2 regions of the Arthrobacter sp. 05N428_2 genome follow, and region 1 is predicted to be linked to the other one. Evidence: riboswitches for the same ligand, from Rfam matches in the RefSeq annotation. Region 1 holds a riboswitch; the other holds the start of a gene.
What was found. A riboswitch is a leader RNA that binds a small molecule or an ion and turns the genes downstream of it on or off. The one in region 1 is predicted to bind cyclic di-AMP.

Region 1 (6,085 bases):
GTCACCGAGGCGGCAGGCGTCAGGCGGCAGGCGGCAGGCGGCAGGCGGCCGGCGCCAACCGGCGGTGCCCGGGTGTAACGGGCGGGTGCCGGCAGATTATCCGGAGTAATTCAAAATAGGCTAGGCTGTTCGGTGACGTATGGCGGATCTCGCCAGGGCGCATCCTGCACGCTGTACGGTGGGAATGACGCAAGGACGGCGCCCGAGGAGCTGAGCTGAATGACGGATCTGATCGACACGACCGAGATGTATCTGCGGACCATCCTGGAACTCGAAGAAGAGAACATCGTCGCCCTCCGCGCCCGCATTGCCGAGCGGCTCCGCCACTCCGGCCCCACCGTGTCCCAGACCGTCGGCCGGATGGAACGGGACGGCCTCGTGGTGGTTTCCGGCGACCGGCACCTTGAACTGACCGAAGCGGGCCGGAAGCGGGCCATCGAAGTCATGCGCAAGCACCGCCTGGCCGAGCGGCTGCTCGCCGACGTCATCGGACTCGACTGGGCCTACGTCCATGAGGAAGCGTGCCGCTGGGAACACGTGATGAGCGAGCGCGTCGAACAGCGTATTTTCGATATGCTCAACCACCCGACTGTTTCGCCCTACGGAAATCCGATTCCCGGACTCGCCGAACTCGGCGGCCTCCCGGCGTCGGAGACCGCGGACGGCGTGGTGAACCTGCTCGAGGCCATGGCCGGCTACGGCGCGGAATCGCGGATCACCGTGAGCCGGCTGGCCGAGCCCATCCAGGTGGAACCGGAACTGCTGGTGCAGCTGGACGAGGGCGGAATCCGTCCCGGCGCCAAGGTCTCGCTGGAGCGGGTGGGGGAGTACATCTCCGTCCGGGTTCCCGACTTCGAAGGCGCCCTCGAGCTGCCCCCCGAGGTCGCGGCCCACGTGTTTGTGACCCTCGGGTAACTCGGCGCACTGACCCGTCCGCGCTTCACCGGGAAAGTTGTCCACAGGCGAGATAACGAATTTATTACTGCCCGACTTAATCCCCTATAGTTGAGCACTAGCACCGATACTAAAGCGTTACCAGATCCGAAGCCGAGCTCTGCCAGCGGATCAGTACACGAAATCCCTTTCTGGCAGAGGCGGGGGAACCACTACCGGCTGTTGATCCAGCAGCCTCGGGGTGAAGTCCGCTAGCGGCAAGCAAACTCCACGAGGGGTCCCCGGATGCCCTTGTGCCTGGATGCCTGCTCCGGCGGACCGGGTCTTTGATCTCTCTGACCCGAATCCGACAGCTAACTTCGCAGGCTATCCAGAGAGGAACCGTACTTGACCATCCAGACCGTCAGGGGCCGCCGTCGTGCGACCGGTCCCGCTCCGGAGCCGCGCCCGGCCGCAGTCGTCCACGCCGAGCGCCCGCGCGACGCGCGCCGGGATGAGCGCCGCGGCCGGCGGAGCCCGCTCCGCCAGGTAGCTGACTTCGCCGCCGTCAGCGGCGTCGGACAGAAGGCCGGCATAGCCCTGGCCTCGACGGGCCTGGCCCTCACCGTCGCCATTCCGGCCACCGGCCCCGTGATGGCCGACGCCGCCCGGACCACCACGGTTTCCGCCGGCGCGCAGCCCGAGGTCAAGGCCGCGGCCGCGCAGATTGACTTCAGCCGCACGGCGGTGGGCACCAAGGGCGACCCGGACGGCAAGCTCAAGCAGCTGCTGGGTGCCCAGTCGGCCGGCAGCATCACCCGCGCGGCCTCCGCCGGCAGCCTCGGCGCCCCGCTGGATTCCATGGTCACGGCCTCGCCGTTCGGCTACCGGATCAGTCCCATCACGGGGGCCGTCGGGGAATTTCACCGCGGGCAGGACTACGTGGCCCAGTGCGGCACTGCCGTGCATGCCGCTGCCAGCGGCACCGTAACCTTCTCCGGCTGGCACCCCTACGGGGGCGGCAACCGCATCGTGATCGACCACGGCAACGGCCTGGAGACCACGTACAACCATTTGTCCTCCTCGAGCGTCCGCGTGGGCCAGCAAGTCTCCCGCGGCGACGTGGTGGCGATGAGCGGGACCACCGGCGCTTCCACTGGCTGCCACCTCCACTTCGAGGTGATGGTCAATGGGGATGTCGTTGACCCGCTCGGCTGGCTCTAAGCCAAGCCGAGGGACGACTCGCATTTCTGTGACACGCCGTGATCTGAATGTGACATTGAGTCCCGACTGCTGTACTGTTTGAAGCACGCCAACTTCTCCGAAGTTGGCGCTCTTGAGTGGATTGCCTAACTCTGCCACCGCTCAAGGTCCGTTCGCATGACATCGTCTGGCAGGGGCGGGGGAACCAATTTTGGTCTTCGCAAGAAGACCTTGGGGTTAAGTCGCAAAGCTTCCCAGGAAGCAGCGCGGCCGGGTGACTCCCATCCGAATCCGACAGCTCACCTCGTAGGCATTGGGAGAGGCTACTTTCGTGTCTTCACGCCACAATGCTGCGCGTCCTCGCGCTGGCGCGGCTCAGTTGAGCCCGCTGCACACCATGCTCCGTTCTGCCCTTGCCGGCGCCCGGACAGGTTCGCATAACGCAGTTCCCGCTTTTGGCGCGTCTTCGCAGTACACCCTTCGCTAAAGAAACCCGTTTCGGGGCGATCCGGCGTACCCCCAAGATGCCGGAGCGTCCTCAGTCCCGCCTGCAATGAGCGCGGACACAGGATCACGAAAGAGAGAACTGAATGACTACTCGTGCAACTGCACGCCACCGCGCGGAGGTCACCAAGACCAACTCGCTGGCTGTTATTGCCAAGGCCGTCGGCGACAACGCCGGTGGCATGGGTCGCCAGGCCGCGGTTATCGCTGCAGCCTCCGGCCTGGTACTGACCAGCGGTATCGCAGCCAACGCTGCCGAGACCAACGTTCAGCGCGAATCGACTTCGGCTTCCGCCCTTGAAGTACAGTCGACCGCACCGGCCACGATCTCTGCGGCCTCCAGCATCGCGATCTCCTACGACAAGACGTCCGTCACCACGGCGCCGGCCCCGGTTGTCGAGGCTCCCAAGCCTGTCGTCAAGGTCCAGGAAGCTGTCGCTTCCACGGACACCGCTGCCTCCACGGGCACCGCGACCACCGCCTCGCTGACCACTAAGGCTCCGGTTGCCGTCAGCGGCATGGGCGCATCGATCGCCGCTGCTGCCTACGCGCAGATGGGCGTTTCCCAGGACTGCACCATGCTGGTCACCAACGCCCTGGCTGCCGTCGGGATCCATTACCACGGCTGGCCGGCCGGCTACCTGTCCCTCGGCCGTACGGTGAGCGCCGCCGAAGCACAGCCGGGCGACCTCGCCTACTACCAGAACGGCGGCATGGGCGAGGCCCACATCGCGGTCTACGTCGGTAACGGCATGGCGGTCCACGGCGGCTGGAACGGCGGCACCACCGCGCTGTACAGCGTCAACGTCGGCTCCGGCCCGGTCTTCATCCGCGTCGGCGGCTAAGACCCAGCCCCGGCACCAGCCGGAAGCACTCCGAAGGACCCCTGCCCCGGCAGGGGTCCTTTTGCTTTGTGAGCGCAGCCGTTCGGTGGCGGCGCAAACTCCCGGCACGGAACTCTCACAGGGAAAAATTCGGTAATCRGGGCCTTCGGTGTTTACTCTTGTGGTGTCGATCCATAGCCCGACCATGCAGAGGGCAGCCGGCCCTCGTGCCCCTGGCGGGTGCGGCCGTGAAGAGGTATGCGGATGCGCACTCTCGTTCTGAATGCTGGATATGAGCCGCTGGCGGTAGTCACCTTCCGCCGGGCGCTGGTGCTTGTGCTGACCGGAAAGGCCAGCGTGGTGGCCGAAGGGGAGGACCCCGTGGTGGGTCCGCAGGACATCCTCGGCCGCCCGACGGTGATCCTACTTAACCGGTACATCAGGCCCCGGTACAACGCCCTGACGGCGGTCAGCCGCAGGGGAGTGCTGCGCCGGGACAACCACCGCTGCGCGTACTGCGGCAAGGCCGCCCACACGATCGACCATGTGCAGCCCAAATCCCGGGGCGGCGCGGATTCCTGGGAGAACCTCGTGGCAGCGTGCCTGCGCTGCAACAACGCCAAGGGGGACCACACGCCCGCCGAAATGGGCTGGAAACTCGGCTTCGTTCCGGCTCCGCCGAAGGGCACCATCTGGCAGATCAAGGAACTGGAGAAGCCCACCCCGGCCTGGGATCCGTTCCTTCTCCCCGAATCGGCGCACTGAGCGCAGCGCGCCGACCGGACAGCCGGTGCGGCTCCCGGGCTGGTACAGCTAGGCTGGGCGGGTGGAATACGACGCCGTCATCCTCGCCGGGGGCAGGTCCTCCCGGCTTGGTGGTGTGCCCAAGGCCCAGTTGAGGGTCGACGGCGCCACGTTGCTTGAGCGGTCCCTGCAAGCGGCCAGCGGGGCCCGCCGCACCGTCGTCGTCGGTCCCGATCCCGGCGGCCTTCCGCCGGACGTGCTGGGCTGCCGCGAAGATCCCCCGTTCTCCGGTCCGGCGGCGGCGATCGCCGCCGGGCTGTCCGCCCTGGCCGAACCCGGACCCGGAATCGGCGCCGGACCCGGGGCGTGGGCCGGCCGCGCATCCGGTGCTCCAGCTCCCCTGACGCTGCTGCTTGCCTGCGATATGCCGCGGGTTGCCGGCGCCGTGAATGCCCTGTTGGGCGCCTTGGCCGTCGGCGCGGACGGCGGCCGCGACGGCGCCGTCGCACTCTCGGCGGACGGACGCAGGCAGCCCCTCGTGGGTCTTTATGGCACGGCTGCGCTGCAGCGCGCCGTTGCCGACGCGGCCCGGCGGTACGCCCTGGAGGGAGGCTCGGTCTTCGCCCTCCTTGCTAGTCTTGAGCTGTGCACCGTCCCGGTTCCGCCCGGTTCCACTGACGACGTGGACACTTGGGACGATGCCTCCGCCTTGGGGGTGTCCGGTCCCGGTCCGATCCAAGGCGACTGTGCCGAATTCAACATTGGAGGCAAACGGTGAAAAGCCAGGATGAAACGCTCGAAGACTGGTGCCGCGCCCTGCTCCAGGCCCTTGAGCTGGAGGACGTTGAGGTCGACATCAACGACGTGCTCGGCCTGGCTGGCGTGGCCGCGCACTCAATCGTCCGTCCTGCCGCGCCGCTGACCACATTCATTGCCGGTTTCGCCGCCGGACTGGCCGCGGGCTCCGGCCAGGCGACAGACACCGTGTCGATGCAGGCGGCCATGGGCGTTGCCCGGAAGCTGGCCAAGGAATACGCCGCCGCCGAGGCTCCCGGGGCATGACGCCCGGGCCCCCTTCCGGCGCGGACCCGGGCGATTCCGAGCCGGCTGCCGCCGGGGCGGAGGCCGGCTCCGACTCCGCAACAGCCGCCGCACCCGGCGCCGAAACGAGGCCCGACGGAGCGGACCCCGCACCGGCGCCGCACCGGCACCTCGCCCACAGCTGGCAGGAGGCCTGGCAGCTGGCCTTTGATTGCGCCACCCCCATCCCGCCCGCGCCCGTGCAGCTCCGCTACGCCCTGGGGAGGACGCTGGCGGAGGACGTGTCGGCCCTGCATGACATGCCGCACTACGCTTCCTCAGCGATGGACGGTTGGGCCGTCAACGGCGGCGGTCCGTGGATCTTGGCCGAGCCCGGTCAGCGGCTGGCCCCGCACCAGGCCAGCCCGATCGTCACCGGCGGACTTATCCCGGCGGGCGCTAAAGCCGTGCTCCGCAGCGAGAGTGGCATCATCGCCGCGGATGAGGACGGGTTGCCGGTCCTGAAACTGGGCGGCGGCGCAAGACCCGGGGAACCCCGCAACGGCGAACACATCCGCCCGGCTGCGGAAGAGGCCACGGCGGGGCAGGTCCTAGTCAAGGCAGGGGTCGTGCTCAACCCGGCGCATCTGGCACTGGCGGCCCTCGCCGGGCACGATTCGCTGCCGGTCCTGGGCAAGCCTGTGGTCCGCCTCGTGCTCACCGGCTCCGAAGTCGTCAGCAGCGGCGTCCCCGGACCGGGAGAGGTGCGGGACACCTTCGGGCCGCAGCTGTCCGCCGTCGTCGAAATGCTTGGCGGGATCTGCGCCGAGGAGGTCAAAATCGGCGACAGCGACGCCGAATGGCTCGCGGCACTTGAGGACACCGACGCCCCCGTCCCGGAACAGGGCCCGGTAACT
Region 2 (6,085 bases), on a different contig from region 1:
AGCTGCTCGCTGAGGAGGACCAGGACAAGCCGGCGCTGGGAGCACTTGCGCTGCAGGCGGACCTGCCGGACCACCCGATCCTGGACCGTGGCCGGATCATCGGGCTGTGGCAGTACGACCGGGCCCGGGAACGGATCGCTGCCTGGGTCTTCGGCACGTCCACTCCGGCAGTGGCCCGGCGGATCGCGGAGGTGGAGGCGTGGATCAAGGAAGACCTGGGTGACTTCCGTGCCTACAGCCTGGATTCGCCGGCGTCACGGCAGAAGCGGATCGATGCGCTGCTGGCGTCCTCGACGGCCACGGCCGAACGGTAGCCCGGCGATATTTACGCCTCAGCCGCCGCGGTGGCCGGCAAAGAAGTCCCGGAGCAGGGTCCCGCACTCCTGCTCCCGGACGCCCGCGTACACTTCCACCCAATGGTTGAGCCGGCGTTCGCGGAGGATGTCGAACACGGAGCCGGCGGCCCCGGCTTTCTCGTCCCAGGCGCCAAAAACCACGCGGGGGATGCGGGCCAGTACCACGGCGCCGGCGCACATGGCGCACGGCTCCAGCGTGACCACCAGGGTGCAGTCCGCCAGCCGCCAGCCGTCGTCGCCCTGGCCCTCCACCGCGTGCCGCGCCCGGAGCCGGGCGGCCGCCGCGCGGATGGCCACCATCTCGGCGTGCGCCGTCGGGTCCCCGAGCGCCTCGCGCTCATTGCGCCCGGCGCCGAGCACCGAACCGTCCGGTCCGATCACGACGGCGCCGATCGGCACGTCCGCGGTTGCCAGGGCCCGACGGGCTTCGGCGAGGGCCAGGCCCATCCATTCGGCATGGCGTGGCTCCGGGGTAGTCATGGCTCAATGATAGTTTCGACGCTATGCATCCTAAGCACACTGCGCACCGTAGCCGGGCGCACCTGGAAGTCGGGAGACGGCAATGAGCACCAGGACTGAGAGTTGGCTGATGCGGCGCTGGGGCCGTTGGGTGGTGCCCTACGCCGCCTTGTGGATCACGATGCTCATTGGCGGCGTGGTGGTGGTGGTGCTGGCGCTGCTGAGCGCCGAAGTCTATGACAACGTCGTGGACTCCGCCGGGCTGGCGAACCTGGACAAGCCCACGCTGGCGTTCATGGAACAGCTGCGCAGCCCGGGCCTGGACTCGTTCGTCACCGGCTTCACCAACATCGGCGGCGGAATTGGGATGCCGATCCTGGCCAGCATCCTGACGGCGTTGCTGATCTGGGTCTCCCGGACCTGGCGCCCGCTGATCCTGATCGGAGGCGCAGCCGCCGTATCGGTCACGGCCACCGCGGTGGGCAAGAAACTGATCGGCCGGACGCGGCCGGACCACGCCGATGCGGTGCCGCCCTATGAGGACTCGCCGTCCTTTCCCAGCGGCCACACCCTGAACACCACGGTGGTGATCGGGCTCGTGGTCTATCTCGCCTGCCTGCAGGTGCACCGCACTGTGGCCCGGGTGGGTCTGATCACGGCCGGGGTGCTGTTTATTTTTGCGATGGGCATGAGCCGGGTCTTTCTGGGCCACCACTGGATGACCGATGTGATTATCGGCTGGGTGCTGGGGCTTGGCTGGGTGGGGATCGTGATTCTGGCCCACCGGCTCTTCCATGTGCTGCGGCACCGCGAACATGCCGGTCCCGCGCCGACGTTCGACAACGAGGTGCACCTGCAGGACGGTCTCGCGGCCGGCGGGGCAGCCGACGTCGATACCCGCGGTCCGGCGGGCGGTCCGCCGACCTCCGGGTGATAGTTTTGACCCATGCGCACTCTCGTTGTGGACCACCCGCTGGTCGCCCATAAGCTCACCGTCTTGCGGGACAAGAACACCCCGTCCCCGGTCTTCCGCCACCTCACCGAGGAGCTCGTCACGCTCCTGGCCTACGAGGCAACCCGGGATGTCCGCACCGAACCGGTGACCATCGAGACGCCGGTCAGCACCACCATCGGCACCGCCTTCACCAAGCCCACCCCGCTGGTGGTCCCGATCCTGCGCGCCGGGCTCGGCATGCTGGAGGGCATGACCAAGCTGGTCCCCACCGCCGAGGTCGGCTTCCTAGGCATGGCCCGCGATGAAGAGACCCTGGACATCATCACCTATGCCGAGCGCCTCCCGGAGGACCTCACGGACCGCCAGATCTTTGTCCTGGACCCCATGCTGGCCACGGGCGGCACGCTGCGCGAGGCGATCAAGTTCCTGTTCAAGCGCGGCGCCTCGGACGTGACGTGCATCTGCCTTCTGGCCGCCCCGGAGGGCCTGGCCAAGCTGGAAGAGGAGCTCTCGGACGCCAACGTGACCATCGTGCTGGCCTCGATCGACGAGAAGCTCAACGAGAAGTCCTACATTGTCCCCGGGCTGGGCGACGCCGGCGACCGCCTGTACGGCATCGCGGTCTAACTGCCGGAACAACACGCCGGTACGGGGTTCCGGCGGACGCCGTCGGGGTCTAGCCTGTGCCCATGGACTGGAAACTTGAACTCGTAATTGTCCCCGTGTCCGATGTGGACCGAGCCAAAGACTTTTATGTCAACAAGGTCGGTTTCAACGCCGACTACGACGAGCGCCCCTCGGAGGGCATCAGGTTCGTCCAGCTGACGCCGACTGGCTCGGGTTGCTCGATCGCGATCGGCGAGGGCCTCATCGACGCCCCGCCCGGCACCGCCCCAAGCCTGCAACTCGTGGTCAGCGACATCCAGGCCGCGCACCGGCAACTCAAGGACAACGGCGTGGACGTCAGCGACGTCGACATCAAGGACTGGGGGCAGTTCGTCTACTTCGCCGACCCCGACGGCAATAAGTGGGCCGTACAGTGCATCCCCGGCCGGCCAAACGGCTGACCGCCGGCACGACGGTCACCCGGGCGGTGCCGCGTCAGGCAGGCAAGAGGCCCCGGTTCCGGTGGATCCAGGGCCTCGCTGCGCGTCTCTGTCCGTGCCGGTTGTGCGGCTTAGTACCAGTTGTTCGCGTAATGGAAGTTCAGGGCACCGCACGGTGAGCCGTAGCGCTGCTGGACGTACTGCAGGCCCCAGTTGATCTGGGTCCGGTAGTTGGTCAGGTAGTCCGCTCCCGCGCTGGCCATCTTTTCGGCCGGCAGGGACTGAACCACACCGTAGGCGCCGCTGCTGGCGTTGGTGGCGGTTGTCCTCCAGTCGGACTCCCTGGTCCACAGCTTCTGCAGGCACTGCATCTCGCTGGCCGCCCAGCCGTGGACCGGCAGCTGCGCGGCGGCATAGGCCTGCGCGCCGGCGGGATCGTCGACGGCGACCGGCTGCGCCGGTGCGGGGGCCGGGGCGGGCGGAGCAGCAGGGGCCGGGGCGGGGGCCGCAGGAGGAACTGCCGGCGCGGGGGCTTCGGCGGGCCTGATCTCGGCGGGCTTGGCCTGGATGCTGGCCGGGGCGGATGACGCAGGCGTGTAGCTGCCGAGACGTTCAAGGTCCAGCGCCGGCTGCGACGCTTCCTTGGGGGCGGCGGCAGTGTGGGTTGCCGCGCCGGAGGCCTGGCCTGCGGCGCCGACCCCGAGCAGCACCGCGAACGCAGTGACTACGACGGCGGCGCGCTTGCCTTTGGACGGGGCGCCGGCGGCGGAGCGGGCACGCTTGCCTTTGGGAGCGGGCCGGGTCACGGCCGAGCGCTGGGCCGGTTCGGCGCGGTGGCGCGCGGCGTCGTCTTCGGACGTCTGTTTAGCGCCTTCTGGGCGCGTTTGTGCCTTAAAGTCAGTCATTGTCGCCTCTCAACGCCTACGGAGTTAGCTGTCGGGTTCGGATGCGAAATCCGGCCGCACGGAATTTCATCGTGGCGGCTTAACCCCAAGGGGTGCATGGATGCAGATGCCCGGGAACACTGGGTCCCCCGTCTCTGCCTGGTCCAGCGGAATCCGGCAAGCGGCAGAGTGTGGCGTCAGTCCGGATGTGCGGCCAGATTGACTGGCGCACCCTAAAACGGTACCTGACTTTCGACTAGAAGTCACATTTCGGTAACGACAAGTCCAGGCGGCGGTGTGGCGGCTTGCCCTGCGCGTGCCCTCCGAGTGCGCCGGCCCGGCCCGTTTCGACGCTTCCGTGCCCACCCTGTGCTGCCGAACAGCGAGCGGGCGCGGAACCGTCGAAACGGCGGCCGGGGCCCGTCCGCCTACCCGGCCAGCAGGTAGACGGTGGTCCCGCCGATGGTCTGGGCGGCGAAGTTGGCCGCCACCCATGAGGCAATCCGCGCGGCGTCGTCGGAGCCGCTTTGGCCCTGCATTGTGCGGCCGGCGATGAAGTAGTGGATCTTCCCGTCGGCAACGTACTGCTGGAACTGCGCGAGCGTCGGAGCCGGGTCGGTGCCGTTGAACCCGCCCACGGCCATCACGGGGAGTCCCGTCGCCAGCTGATAGCCGGCGGCGTTGTTGGATCCGACGACGGCGGCCGCCCAGGTGAAGCTGCCGGCGCCTGCCTGCAGCGCCGTCACAAGGGCCGCGGACGGTGTGGTGGCCCCGAGCAGGCCGCCCATTCCGCCGGCCCCGCCGCCGCCAGGGCCGCGCCCGCCGCCGCCAGGGCCGCGCCCGGCGCCGTTCGCCGTGCCGTTGGAGTTCACTCCGGGGCCGCCGCCAAACCCGCCGTTGCCGCCGAAGACCGCCGGGAACCCTGCGCCGCCCCGGCCGGACACGGCCGGACCGGCGCTGACGATCGAGCCGCTCTGGGCCGTCGCCGCGGTGGACAGCGAGTACGCCAGCGGCCCGGCGAGGGCAGCGCCCACCGCGAGCACCGCCGTCGTGCGCGTCATGATCCCCGATGCTGCCGGGACGCCACGCCTCAGCGCCGTCGCCCTGAAGCCTGGCGCCGCCGCGGCCAGCACCGCGCCGGCCGCGGCGAGCGAGCCCAGCAGGACCACCCAGCGCAGCCAAGGCACGAAGGTCGGCGTGCGGCCGAGCAGGGCGGCGCCCATGACCCCGGCCGCCACGACAGCGACGGCGAGCAGCGCGGCGGCCACGGGCTGGTCCCGCCGCTGCCAGAGCAATACCCCGCCCAGGCCGGCGAGCCCCGCGATCCCGGGCGCCAGCGCCACCATGTAGTACGGGTGGATGATCCCGGCCATGAGGCTGAACGTCAGCCCGGTGACCGCCACCCAGGAGCCCCAGATAATCACCGAGGCCCGCACGGCGTCGGTCCGCGGTGCCAGCCTTCCGAGCCACAGCAGCCCCGCGCCGAGCAGCAGCACCGCCGGCAGCAGCCAGGCGATCTGGCCGCCGAACTCGCTGTTGAAAAGCCGGAAGAGCCCGGGCGTGCCCCAGCCGTTGCCGCCGCCCACGCTCCCGGTTTCGTCGCCGCTGAGCCGGCCCAGGCCGTTGTAGCCGAGGGTAAGCTCGAGGATGGAGTTGTTCTGGGAGCCGCCGATGTACGGGCGGTCCGCCGCCGGGATGAGTTCGACGGCGGCCAGCCACCAGCCGGCCGCGACGGTCATCGCCCCGCCCGTGGCGAGCAGGTGCAGGAGACGTTTGCCCAGCCCGACCGGTGCCGCGACCAGGTAGGCCAGGGCGAAGCCGGGGACAACCAGCAGCACCTGCAACTGCTTGGTGAGGAAGCCAAAGCCCAGGAGCGCCCCGGCCAACAAGAGCCAGCGCAGGCGCGCGTCCTGGATGGAGCGCAGCACGGCGTAGGCGGCCGCGGTCATCAGGAGCACCAGCAGGGCGTCCGGGTTGTTGAACCGGAACATCAGCACGGCCACCGGGGTCAGCGCCATGACGGCACCGGCGAGCAGCCCCGCGCGGTGCGCCAGCCGGGCGTCGGCCGTGGCGGGGGCCGCGGCCCGGCGGACGGCCACGTAGACCAGCCAGACGGTGCCGACACCCATGATGGCCTGCGGGACCAGGATGCTCCATGAGCTCAGGCCGAAGAGGCGCACGGAGAGGCCCATCACCCACAGCGACGCCGGCGGTTTGTCCACGGTGATGGCGTTGGCGGCGTCGGAAGAGCCAAAGAACCAGGCCGTCCAGTCCTGCGAACCGGCCTGGGCCGCAGCGGAATAGAAGGCGTTGGCCCAGCCGGAGGCACCGAGGTTCCACAGGTACAGCACGGCAGTGCCCAACAGCAGCGCCGCCAGTTCCAGC

Region 2: linked by a shared signal. The riboswitch ahead of AC1DGI_RS01565 (aggregation-promoting factor C-terminal-like domain-containing protein) and the one ahead of AC1DGI_RS13725 (NlpC/P60 family protein) in region 1 are both predicted to bind cyclic di-AMP.

What each region holds. Positions count from the first base shown of each region.
Region 1 is NZ_JBFTMR010000012.1:22,452-28,536, forward strand. It holds gene AC1DGI_RS13715 (iron-dependent transcriptional repressor DtxR) at 220-915, shown strand; cyclic di-AMP (ydaO/yuaA leader) riboswitch at 1,068-1,277, shown strand; gene AC1DGI_RS13720 (M23 family metallopeptidase) at 1,282-2,097, shown strand; cyclic di-AMP (ydaO/yuaA leader) riboswitch at 2,245-2,403, shown strand; gene AC1DGI_RS13725 (NlpC/P60 family protein) at 2,667-3,425, shown strand; gene AC1DGI_RS13730 (HNH endonuclease) at 3,669-4,169, shown strand; gene mobA (molybdenum cofactor guanylyltransferase) at 4,231-4,926, shown strand; gene AC1DGI_RS13740 (DUF6457 domain-containing protein) at 4,923-5,210, shown strand; gene AC1DGI_RS13745 (molybdopterin molybdotransferase MoeA) at 5,207-6,085, shown strand, end outside.
Region 2 is NZ_JBFTMR010000001.1:317,576-323,660, forward strand. It holds gene AC1DGI_RS01540 (DNA glycosylase AlkZ-like family protein) at 1-314, shown strand, start outside; gene AC1DGI_RS01545 (nucleoside deaminase) at 333-836, opposite strand; gene AC1DGI_RS01550 (phosphatase PAP2 family protein) at 919-1,749, shown strand; gene upp (uracil phosphoribosyltransferase) at 1,762-2,397, shown strand; gene AC1DGI_RS01560 (glyoxalase superfamily protein) at 2,460-2,837, shown strand; gene AC1DGI_RS01565 (aggregation-promoting factor C-terminal-like domain-containing protein) at 2,948-3,721, opposite strand; cyclic di-AMP (ydaO/yuaA leader) riboswitch at 3,720-3,890, opposite strand; gene AC1DGI_RS01570 (ArnT family glycosyltransferase) at 4,129-6,085, opposite strand, start outside.